3 regions of the Paenibacillus sabinae T27 genome follow, and region 2 is predicted to be linked to each of the others. Evidence: riboswitches for the same ligand, from Rfam matches in the RefSeq annotation. Region 2 holds a riboswitch; each other region holds the start of a gene.
What was found. Region 2 has a riboswitch for cyclic di-GMP ahead of PSAB_RS24880 (anti-repressor SinI family protein). Riboswitches for the same ligand answer to the same signal wherever they lie in the genome.
Positions count from the first base shown of each region.

Region 1 (3,938 bases), 320 kb from region 2:
TACAGCGTGATCGTCCCGATGTATAATGAGGAAGAAGTCATCTCCCATACGTATGAGCGCCTGAAAGAAGTCATGGACCGTTCCGGAGATGCGTACGAACTGATTTTCGTGAACGACGGAAGCCGGGACCGCTCAGCCGAGATGATCCGGGAGATTGCAGTCCGGGACGAGCATGTGAAGCTTATTGATTTTTCGCGGAATTTCGGCCATCAGATCGCGATTACCGCCGGTATGGACTATGCCCGGGGCGAAGCAGTCGTCGTGATCGACGCGGATCTTCAGGACCCGCCGGAGGTCATCCTGGAGCTAATTGCCAAATGGAAGCAGGGGTATGAGGTGGTGTATGCCAAACGGCTGAAGCGCCACGGCGAGACCTTTTTCAAAAAAATGACCGCCAAGCTCTTTTACCGCCTGCTCAGTAGCATGACCAGCGTGGATATCCCGACCGATACGGGCGACTTCCGCCTGATTGACCGCAAGGTGTGCGATGTGCTGCGCGAGCTGAAGGAGAAGAACCGCTATGTCAGAGGTCTTGTCAGCTGGGTCGGCTTCCGTCAGACGATGGTGGAGTACGTTCGCGAAGAGCGTTTTGCCGGGGAAACGAAGTATCCTCTCAAAAAAATGATCCGGTTTGCGCTCGACGGCATCACGTCCTTTTCGCACAAACCGCTCAAAATCGCATCTTATCTCGGATTTTCGCTCTCTTTTTCCAGTTTTATCTTTCTGTTCTTCGTCTTGATGCAAAAATGGTTCACCTCCCGCACCGTGCCCGGCTGGGCCTCCATTGTAGGGGTGAATCTGCTGTTTAACGGGATTGTACTTATGATTCTCGGGGTAATCGGGGAATACATCGGCCGGATTTACGACGAATCGAAGGATCGGCCGCTGTATATTGTCCGCCGGACCGTGGGCTATACCAGCCTGAAAGAAGAGGAAGCTGAGCTCCTTCGCGAGGAAGCTGGACTTACGCGGAAGGGCGTGCCTCATGAATAACAAAAATATGCGCGGCGAAATCATCCAGTTCGTTAAATTTAATATTGTCGGTCTGCTGAATACGCTCGTCGATATGGCCGTGTTCGCGCTGCTGAATTCGCTCGGACTGTACTATGTCGTGGGCCAGATCATCTCTTATGGGGCGGGAACGGCCAACAGCTTTATTTTAAACAGCAATATAACGTTCAAGGACCGGAAGCGGTCCAAAGAGGACGGGTTCGATTATAAGCAGCTGATGAGGTTTATTGTTTTGAATTTGGTTGTGCTGGGTATATCTTTGCTGCTGATGAGCTTGCTAATCGACCGGCTGGGACTGAAGGAGCTGGTATCGAAGGTACTGGTTACCTTTGTTACGGTCATCATCAATTTTGTCGGCAGCAGAAAATGGGTGTTCGTGAACCCGAAGCAGCCCCTGTCCGTTTCGGGCGAGGCGGTCTCCGGAGGGGATGCGGACCAACGTTAGAGGTGAGATAACTTGCGCAAGCTGTCCTATATCATTATTATTGCGGGCGTTCTGCTGCTCCTGTATCCGAAGGCCAGCGAATGGTTCGAAGACTGGCAGCAGCAGAAGCTGCTGGAGGAAGCGGAACGGAACTTTGAACAAGGAACGAATACGGCTCAGACCTCTGTCGATCCCGACTTGCGGCTCAAATACGCCAAAGTGACGCAGCTGCTTGCGGATGAATCGGTATTGGGCGAAGAATCTGAATCTGCGGATAATAATGGGGCTTCGGACGCCGGCGAGCAAGCGATCGGACTGATTGAGATCGATACGATTGATGCCAAGCTTCCCGTGCTTGAAGGAGCCACCAAAGCGAATATGAGGCATTCAGCCGTGCATCTGACCGAGACCGCTCCGCTCGGAGAAGTAGGCAATGCGGCCATTGCTGCTCACCGCGCTCATACCAAAGGCAGACTGTTTAACCGTCTGAACGAAGTGAAGATCGGAGATACGATCACCGTTAAGACCAGAGGGAAAGTCTATAATTATATCGTTTATGATATTCAGATCGTTGATCCGACAGACATTTCCGTGCTGGAGGGCAATAAAAAAGACCGGATCTTGACGCTGATTACCTGCGATCCGCTGATCAACCCGACCCATCGGCTTATTGTCCACGCAAAACTTCCGTGACTGTAGCGGAAAAATGTTAAAAGAGGCGGATGGAGCAGGTATATCTTCCTATTATTCTATTGTTATTTGATATTGATATGGTAAAATATATGTAGAAAAGCTAAACACGATAAATGGCAAACCTCCCGAAAGGTAGGGACGCAAAGCTACAGGGCCTTCCCGTCAGGATGGCAGCCAGCTGCCGAATGAAGAGGCTTTTTTGTTTGAGTTTTAATATAAATTATGGTATTTATTCCAAAAATAATAAAGATAAAGCTTGTGTGACAAAGGCAAACCTGCCGAAAGGCAGGGACGCAAAGCTACAGGGCCTTCCCGCCAGGATGGCAGCCAGCTACCGAAAGGAGTTTTATCCATGAAGAAGTTGTATGCGGTGATCCTCGCTTTATTAATCGTCGCCGCCTCCGCCGAAGCGACTCCGGCAGCCGCTGCGAGCAGCGGGTCCGAATGGCTGGATGCTTCGGAGTTAAGCCAAGGTGTTGTCGGCATTCAATATAACGTTCCGCAGAACAAGCGCACCAAACTGATGATCACCAAGAACGGCAGCAGCTATACCTACAACCTGTTCGCATCGGAGCCTAATGAATCTTTCCCTCTTCAACAAGGCAACGGTACCTATCGCATCTCCATCCTTGAGAACACCAGCGGCAATAAATATAAAGTGGTGTATTCCGACTCGGTCGACCTCTCGCTAAGCGACCCCAACGCTGTATATTTGAGCTCCGTGCAGAATGTGAATTGGAGTCCCTCGGACAAAGCGGTACAAAAAGCGAAACAATTGACTCAGAACGCTGCCACGGACAAAGAAAAGGTAACCGCCATCTACAACTATATCGTCTCCAATATTAAATATGATTACGCTTTGGCCGCTAATGTAGCCAATGATTATGTGCCGAGTATCGACAATACGCTTGCCTCCAAAAAAGGAATTTGCTATGACTACGCCTCCCTTTTCGCCGCCATGCTTCGGAGTGTGGATGTACCGGCCAAGCTGGTCATGGGCAATAGCAGCTATGTAGCTGAGTACCATGCCTGGAACGAAGTCCTCATCGGAGGCAAGTGGGTCACTATCGATACAACAGTTGATGCGGGCTTGGGCAAGAGCGGCAAGACGGCTCCCCTGATTAAAAGCGCAAGTAAATATACGGCCGTGAAGTATTACTAAGCACAAACAATCCGCTTAACCAATAAGTGGATTGTTTTTTTTTGTGATTTCGGGGTTGCCATATTCAATGAGAAGAGGTATTATAGGTGAGTCGCTCTTGGGAGGCACAAGCGTTTAAAGATAACTTGAAAAAAACTTTTTAAAAAAAGCTTGCGTTTCTGAAGAGTACATGATATATTATAAAAGTTGCTGCTAACGAAAAGTTGAACGGCGGCAAAGAAGTTTGATCTTTGAAAACTGAACAACGAGTGAGTATTAAATGAGAAGAAATTCTCGTCAGTTTGTTTGATTGAGCTATCGGCTCTACCTTTTTGGAGAGTTTGATCCTGGCTCAGGACGAACGCTGGCGGCGTGCCTAATACATGCAAGTCGAGCGGAGTTATGATGGAGCTTGCTCCTGATTAACTTAGCGGCGGACGGGTGAGTAACACGTAGGCAACCTGCCCCTTGGACTGGGATAACTACCGGAAACGGTAGCTAATACCGGATAAGACCTTCTGGTGCATACCGGAAGGCGGAAAGGCGGAGCAATCTGTCACCAGGGGATGGGCCTGCGGCGCATTAGCTAGTTGGTGGGGTAACGGCTCACCAAGGCGACGATGCGTAGCCGACCTGAGAGGGTGAACGGCCACACTGGGACTGAGACAC
Region 1 is NZ_CP004078.1:655,232-659,169, forward strand. It holds gene PSAB_RS03025 (glycosyltransferase family 2 protein) at 1-993, shown strand, start outside; gene PSAB_RS03030 (GtrA family protein) at 986-1,456, shown strand; gene PSAB_RS03035 (class D sortase) at 1,469-2,128, shown strand; cyclic di-GMP riboswitch class I at 2,234-2,314, shown strand; cyclic di-GMP riboswitch class I at 2,387-2,467, shown strand; gene PSAB_RS03040 (transglutaminase-like domain-containing protein) at 2,481-3,290, shown strand; rRNA gene PSAB_RS03045 (16S ribosomal RNA) at 3,599-3,938, shown strand, end outside.
Region 1: it holds a riboswitch for cyclic di-GMP, as region 2 does, so the genes downstream of both, PSAB_RS03040 (transglutaminase-like domain-containing protein) here and PSAB_RS24880 (anti-repressor SinI family protein) in region 2, are expected to answer to the same signal.

Region 2 (3,938 bases):
GCCATGGACCGGATTACGAAGCTGCAGATGGGCTCCCTGTATTACGCCGTCGATCAATTGGCCAAGAGCGGACAAATCGAGCAGGTTGAAATTATCCGCAGCATCGACCGGCCGGACAAAACGATATACAGAATCACGGATTCGGGCAAATCGCTGTTCGAGCAGCTGCTGCTGCAGCAGTTCCGCAAGAACGATGCGATATTTCACCCGATGTATATCGCCCTGGCCTTCTCCCGGCATGTCGATCCGGACAAAATTGCGAAGCTGCTGGAGGAACGCATCCGGGAGGCCGAGCACCAGGTCAATCTTGCCTATCAGGTCTACGAGGAGCATATTCCTTCCGTCTCCCGGGCGGCGCTGCATCTGATGTACGGCAAGTACGAGCACAGCATGACCGAACTGAAATGGTTGAAGCGCCTGTACAGTGATGTACGGGCGCAGAGGCTCGGTGATGTCGGGGAACCGCTCGATCTGAATGTACAATAGCTTGCCGGGTACCCGCCCAGGATTAGAAATTGGGCAATTAAAGTTGTACAATAGCCATGTTGTCATCAATCACATTGTCGGAGGGATCGAATTGAAAACGTTACCGCTGAACAAACGCGGAATCCCCGCAAGCCGGCTGGTCCTGGGCTGCATGGGCCTTGGCGGGGGCTGGAACCGCGAGCCGGTTACCGAAGAGCACATCAAGGAAGGACATGAAGCTGTCGAAGCTGCGCTCCAGATCGGCATCAATATGTTCGACCATGCCGATATCTATACTCGCGGCAAAGCGGAGAAGGTATTCGGCGCCGTTCTTAAAGAACGCCCGGAGCTGCGCGAAAGCATCATTCTTCAGTCGAAGTGCGGCATCAAGCTGGCGGAGCCGGGCGAAAGCTCCAATGTGTTCGATTTCTCCAAGAGCCATATCCTGAGCAGCGTAGACGGCATTCTGTCGCGCCTCGGCGCCGAATACCTCGATATATTGCTGCTGCACCGGCCTGATCCTCTGATGGACCCGGAAGAGGTGGGCGAAGCGCTCCGCCTGCTGAAGGAGTCCGGCAAAGTCCGGCATTTCGGCGTTTCCAACATGAGTGCGGGACAGATCAAGCTGCTTCAGGCTTACAGTGATGAGCCGATTATCGTCAATCAGCTGGAAATGAGCCTGGAGAAAATCTTCTGGCTCGATTCAGTCGTGAGCGTGAACCAGGAAGCCTGGAAGGATCAATGCCTGCCCGAAGGGACGATCGAGCATTGCAGGCTGGAGAATATCCAGCTTCAGGCCTGGGGACCGCTTGCCCAAGGCAAATACAGCGGACGGCCGCTGGGAGACGAGGAACCGGAAGCGGTCCGCAGCACCGCTCGCCTGGTTCAAAAGCTGGCGGAAGAAAAAGGGACAACGCCGGAGGCTGTCGTTCTCTCCTGGCTGATGACGCATCCCGCCGCGATTCAGCCTGTCATCGGAACGGTAAACCCAAAGCGCATCGCGGCTTGCAAAGACGCAGACAAGCTGGAGCTTACCCGCAAGGAATGGTATGACCTGTATGTCAGTTCTCGGGGCGTACGCTTGCCCTGACCCTTCATTCGGCGCAGCGCCGCCGGGAAGGCCATATGTCCGCTCATAAGCTGCATTGCCGGCACCTTCCGGATTTCTCGGGCAAATCTGGAAAATGCCGGTTTTGCCATGTCTGCGGACGTTTGCTATACTAGTACAAAAAAGCAAGGAGGGGGGCGTAACTAGTCGTGCCAGATAACATAGGGCAGCACATTCAGCAGCTCCGCCTGGAGAAGGGATTATCCTTATCCGAGCTGGCGGGCAAGGCCGATGTGGCCAAATCCTACTTAAGCAATGTTGAACGCAACATCCAATCCAACCCCTCTATCCAATTCATCGAGAAAATTGCCGAAGCTCTGGACGTACCCGTTCACGTTCTTCTCTACGGAGAACTTTCCGATTCGCAGGAGGAACCGCTCGATTCCGAATGGTTCAAGCTGGTTCAGGAGGCCATGGCCTCAGGTGTAAGCAAACGCGAGTTCAAGGAGTTTCTGGATTACCAGAAATGGCGGCTTGAACAAAAGGATCAATAATGCGTTGTCCGCGGGCAATCTAAGAAGGTGCGGACATGCAGCTTGCAGATTCTTATACCGACATAAAGAGGCCATGGCGCCGCGCCGCCATGGCCTCTGTCATTATGAATTTGATTATCTTGTCAGACCCCTCTCCACTACATAGCCTTCAGCGTCCTGTCATTGAAGAACCGACGAATTTCATCCGCATGAATCCCTTGCTTCTTCGCCTTCAGAAGCAAATATACCCATTCCATATCAAGCTCTACCGTCTGCAGTTCTTCGATTTTCCCCTGGTTGGACTTATCCAAAAAATCTCCTCCTAAGATTTTTGTCCCCAGGCAGTCCGGCCGTCGTAGCTTCTAAAGATCACCTTAGACCCGAGACTTTGTGCCCCAGCTTTTCAGCAGGTTTACCTTTTACTGGACCCTTGTTTAAGGATCTGGTTACGATCATCATTGTTGACTAGGTTGCAAAGGTTATTATACAAAAGACTTGGCCGAAAGTGTGTCGAATGGTGGAAACCATATAATTTGCGCGGAAGGGAAGATCAAATCAGGCTGAAATGATAATCCCTATATAGCAATCGCTTTCAATTATGTATCTTCTTAGTAGTCTGTAGTATATAAGGACTATAAATTACAAGTACCCCTTTTTCAAGTCCCCTAATCATATTTTTTAACGTAAAAAATTATTTATCTAGTCATATAGGCCCGATAATTAGCGTTTATCACCTCTCCCGATGCGGTCTATAAGGTGCTGGTCGGCCAAGGGAAGACCGCCGTGATTACTCATGCCTTTTTTCGAACGGATTGGACGAAAGGTTGAATTGATTACCTATATTGAAAGTAGCACAATAGGATGGAAGCCATACCTTTATAATCGGTTATTTTTATAATAGAATGTAAACGTAATCATTGCAGCTCCTGTACAGACCGCCCTTCGGCGCCCGTCTGGAGTGTATCCGTTAGGAGGATGTTTGTTATGTCAGCCAATGAGTCCTATAGCGAATCCGTTTGGAGCAAGTATTATGGTCCCAATCTGGGCTACATCCAGGAAAAATACGAGCAGTTCACTGAAGATCCGTCTTCCGTCGAAGCCCGCTACCGCGAACTTTTCACTATCTACGGCCCTCCTCCGCTGACATCCGAGGCCGCCAAAGCTCCCGGACCTTCGCTGTCCGGCGACACTGACTGGCTCCGGAAAGCGGTGAGAGCATCCAAGCTGATCGCGAACATTCGCATCTTTGGCCATCTGGCGGCCGATATCGACCCGCTGGAACACGTTCAGGATTCCATGGCCAAATGGCTGAACCCCGAGACTTACGAACTTACGCGCGAGGATTTGCTCGCCCTGCCGGCCTCGCTCATCTGGGAGAACGCTCCGCCGGATGTGCAGACAGGCTGGGATGCTTATCACCGGATGCGCCAAACCTATACAAAGACGATCGCCTATGAATTCGGCCATGTCCACGACGAAGCCGAGCTCCGCTGGCTGAACAACCAGGCCGAATCGGCCACCTCTCCCGCCCCGCTGACGCCGTCCGAGCGCAAAGCTCTGCTGAACCGGCTGATCGAGGTTGAGCATTTCGAAACCTTCCTGCACAAGACGTTCGTCGGCCAGAAGCGTTTCAGCCTGGAAGGCACCGACGTGCTGGTTCCAATGCTGGACGAGATCGTCCGGGCCGCCGCGCATGACGGTGCGGAGCATATTCTGATGGGCATGGCCCACCGGGGGCGTTTGAATGTGCTTGCCCATATTTTGGGCAAACCTTACGAAATCATTTTCTCTGAGTTCCACCACTCTCCGAACAAGGAGCTGTTCCCGTCCGAAGGCTCCATGGGCATCAACTACGGCTGGACCGGCGATGTCAAATACCATCTGGGCGCCGA
Region 2 is NZ_CP004078.1:339,616-343,553, reverse strand. It holds gene PSAB_RS01600 (PadR family transcriptional regulator) at 1-486, shown strand, start outside; gene PSAB_RS01595 (aldo/keto reductase) at 578-1,555, shown strand; gene PSAB_RS01590 (helix-turn-helix domain-containing protein) at 1,723-2,067, shown strand; gene PSAB_RS24880 (anti-repressor SinI family protein) at 2,205-2,357, opposite strand; cyclic di-GMP riboswitch class I at 2,384-2,473, opposite strand; gene PSAB_RS01585 (2-oxoglutarate dehydrogenase E1 component) at 3,031-3,938, shown strand, end outside.

Region 3 (3,938 bases), 650 kb from region 2:
CTTACTCGATTTATCCGTGATATAAAGGATCGGCTCCGACGGGTGTCTTATCGTATCCGTTATCTGAAAATCCAAGCTTATATGCGCATTATAATAGGTTGTAGCAAAAGTAACATTGCTTGGTCCCGATTCCATACCGATTCCGGCTTTCGCTGCAGTAACCACATAATATCTTGTCGTATGCGGAAGATTTGAACTGTCAACATAAGTCGTGCCCGTTACGGTAACAGGCTGGCCGTTCGGGTCCTTCAAGGAAACAAACTCGCCCGTAGGTGTTGCGCTGTAATAAATGTGGTATTGATCCGCATTTGCAACCGGATCCCATTGCAGAGCGATCGCCTTATTCGATACCGTCGATGCCATTAGATGGGTTGGCGCCTCTAATTGATCGTTAATCGCGTCAAGCTCCCAGCCGCTACCGTTCCAGGTTGCAAAGACCTCAAACTGATCTCCATAAACCATTGCCAAGGTATCCCCATCAGCGAGCGGAACCGCTTGTGCCGGCATCTGGTTGTCAAGATCATGGACGGTATAGCTGTCATTGATTTGATAAGAGATGGTCTCGGTGCCGCTATAATAAACTTTAGCATACACGCTGTCGTTAACCGTAACGCTGGATAACATAACTCCTGAAAAATGCTGAGACGAGTTCGGATTGGTAACGTCATACGATGCCGGAGGAAGCGCTCCGCCCGAGATGCTGTAAACCCCTACGTCTTGTACCGTTTTGTCATATTCGGTCTGGTACGTATCCTGTGTAACCGAATTGGCAACATTCCATTTTACGGCCGAATAATCATAGGTTGCCGGGTACAGGGTGTATAGCTTGTCCTGTACAATAAAAGCGGCTTTTATATCCAGCACCTTACCCGGTTCGGGGGCAGGCTGCTCTACAGGCAGCTGTCCGGGTGCCGGAGATTCGGGTGCGGGAGATGCGGGTGCGGGCGTGGGTGCGGGAGATACGGGTCCCGTAGGATTACTCACTTCTCCTGGCGAAGGAACCGTTGGAACCGGACTGCTGCTTCCAACTTCCTTCCCGCCAATTACCACGACCTTCACCGTCTCCGAGAGAATGTACTCCTTTATAATTTGCTCGAAGCTAACACCTTCCGCATTAATCTCAGCTTTAAGGATGGTTCCTTCTCCTGTGATCTTCGCGGCTGCCTGCAGAATGATCTCCTTCAATACGGCATTGTCCTGCAGCTTGATAGCAGCCCCTTCTGAACCTGTGTAAGTTTCAAGCAGAGCTATGGTGGATTGATCGTAAATTTCGATCGTTACCGTCGTTTTTACTGCGACTTTTGCAAAAGTGCCCTCAAATTGTACGAGATCATTTACTGACGTACTTTCAACGGAAACCGATTTAAAGGCTTCGTTTCCCTGTTCTTCTTCCAGCTTTGCTCCCGATTTGACGACAGTGCTGCTGATGCTTGTATCGCCCTTCGTAAAAAGTCTGACTCGTCCGAGATCCTTTTGAACCACTACCTGGTTCATCGAAGAGTCTTGAATGACGATACTGTGTTCCCCGCCGCCGTTCACAATGGTTCTTCCTTCAACGGTTACGTGATCAAGCAGCACCTCGCCCTCGCCGATTCCCGCTGCCAGAATGAGGTCGCCTTTAATGACAGCATTCTTTAGGGTGACGCCGCCGCTGTTGATCGTCAAGTTCCCGCCAACCGTATTTTTCAGATCATAGGTTCCAGGCTGGTGTATCAATTGACCTACAGCTTGATCTAGCACCACTACAGCTTCAGCTCTTGTGATGGGTTTCTGAGGACGGAAGCTTTTATCCGGATATCCCTTCAGATAACCCTTGGAAGCAACCACTTTTATGTATGGTTTACTCCAGGCAGACATTTGCTGTTCATCCTGAAAGGCTTCAGTATCTCTCGTTATTGTCCCCTCTTCCAACTGCATAAGCTGGTAAATGATTTTGGCAGACTCTTCTCTCGTTATCGGTTGATCAGGCCTGAAGGTGCCGTCTCCGAACCCCGAGATGTAGCCGGTAAATTTCGCTTTGGATACATCGTTGTAAAACCATTTTCCCTGCGGGACATCTTTAAAAGTCTGGTCAGCCTTATGGGAAAAACCAAACGCTTTGTTCGCCAGCGATATGAATTCCGCTCGGGTAATGACTTTATCGGGTTGAAAGGTTCGATCGGCGTAGCCCGAGATCAATCCATTGCCAATCCATACTTTTATTTCTTCCTCGGCCCAATGACGGCTAATGTCATTTAATGAAGTTTGGTTTTCTGCATACGAGGGCCCTGAGAAAGATAAGACTTGCACTGCAAAAAACATAATGATAAATGCGACTCTACCTAATAACCTTCCCAACATACAATCTCCCTTTCATAACTTAATTAATGGCAACAAAAATAAGCCAACCCATGAAGAGATATAGGCAACCCGGCTGTCATACAAGGAGTGACCTTGCTTAGACCCGTGGCTTTGCGTCTCCGACTTTCGTACGGATTTGCCGTTTCTTATTCTACAGATTGACTTAAGACCAACCTACCAGGGCTTAATTGCCCAGGAATAATTATACAATCCCACCCATCATACAACAAAAGTCCCATTTATTCGATCTAAATTTTTGGGCCTGCCTGACCGAAGAAGAACTGCCGTAATGGGGGGACTGGTGCGACGCGGTAAATGAATATGCAGATAAAAAAAGCCAAGGCAAAAAGCATTTTGCCCTGGCTTAGCCTAGTGAAACTCGATAAACGCTTTAGTTCGATTTGGCCGTGTAGGCGTGTACGGCGTCTCTAAGGAAGCGGGCAAGCCCCGCTCCGCGCTTGTCATAGTAAGCGGTAAAGCGTTCGTCGTCCACGTACATCTGCGCGACCCCCGCATGGGCCTCCGGGGAGTAGCTGCCCCAGAAGAATGTGAGCCATTGCCGATGGAGATCGGCGGCTCGCTGCGCGGCTTCGCCGGCGGAGTCACCAGTCTTCATGCCTTCCGCCAGCGAAGCGAACATGTCCTCTTCTATTTTTTGAACGGCCGAATACTGCTCCTCGGTCATGTTCATCAGCTGTTTATTGGACCGGTTGACGGCTTCGTCGCCGTACTTCCCGCGCGCTTCCTTGCCGTAGGCCTGCTCGTTGTCTTCAATCATTTTTTGTTTAAAGCCTTCAAATTTCTCGGTGTCGCTCATTGTAATCCTTCCTTCCCTTTCGGCCAGTGTCTTCTCCACATTTGAGATCAGCCGGTCGAGTTGTTCTCTTTTGGCCAGCAGCCTGCCATGATGTGTCCTCAGCGCTTTCGTCCCGTCGAACGAGGGCGAGGTTACGATAGCCTTAATGTTCTCCAGACTTAGACCCAGCTCGCGGTAAAATAAAATCTGCTGCAGCAGATCGACCTCGGGCCGGCCATAGATGCGGTATCCGGAGGAGTTGATCCGGGCCGGTTTCAAAATCCCGAATTCATCGTAATAACGCAGCGTACGCGCGCTGATTCCCGCAAGTTTCGCGAGTTTTTGCACTGTGTATTCCGTGATGGCACCTCCTCACAAGCTCAATGTACACCTTTACGCTGCGTTAATGTCAAACCTTTTTTCAGCATAAAAAAAGCACCGATGGGTGCTTTTTCGAGGGTGCCGAAGCATGGGCTCTGCCGAAAAGGAAGGGCGGCTATTCTTTAGCTTTGACTCAGCCGGTTGGCCGGAGACGGGGAAGGAGAGATTGCGGAACGGGAGGTGGCTTTCTCAAGCTCCGCGGCAAAGAATCGCTGAAGCTCCTCAGCCTTGCGCGGGTCGTCCAGCGGAATTTTACCTGTAAAATAATGCTCCTCAACTAGCTCCCAGGTGGGGATGATCTTTTGCGCCAGAATTGCTTTGATCGCGATCTTGACCGTCTTGCGCTCACGGGCGTTGGAGAAGGTGTCTTTGTAGTATTTCACCTGATCCAGGTCCAGCTCGCCGTAAATCCCACGAAAAA
Region 3 is NZ_CP004078.1:990,724-994,661, forward strand. It holds gene PSAB_RS24440 (S-layer homology domain-containing protein) at 1-2,340, opposite strand, end outside; cyclic di-GMP riboswitch class I at 2,401-2,491, opposite strand; gene PSAB_RS04500 (MerR family transcriptional regulator) at 2,732-3,484, opposite strand; gene PSAB_RS04505 (3'-5' exonuclease) at 3,640-3,938, opposite strand, start outside.
Region 3: it holds a riboswitch for cyclic di-GMP, as region 2 does, so the genes downstream of both, PSAB_RS24440 (S-layer homology domain-containing protein) here and PSAB_RS24880 (anti-repressor SinI family protein) in region 2, are expected to answer to the same signal.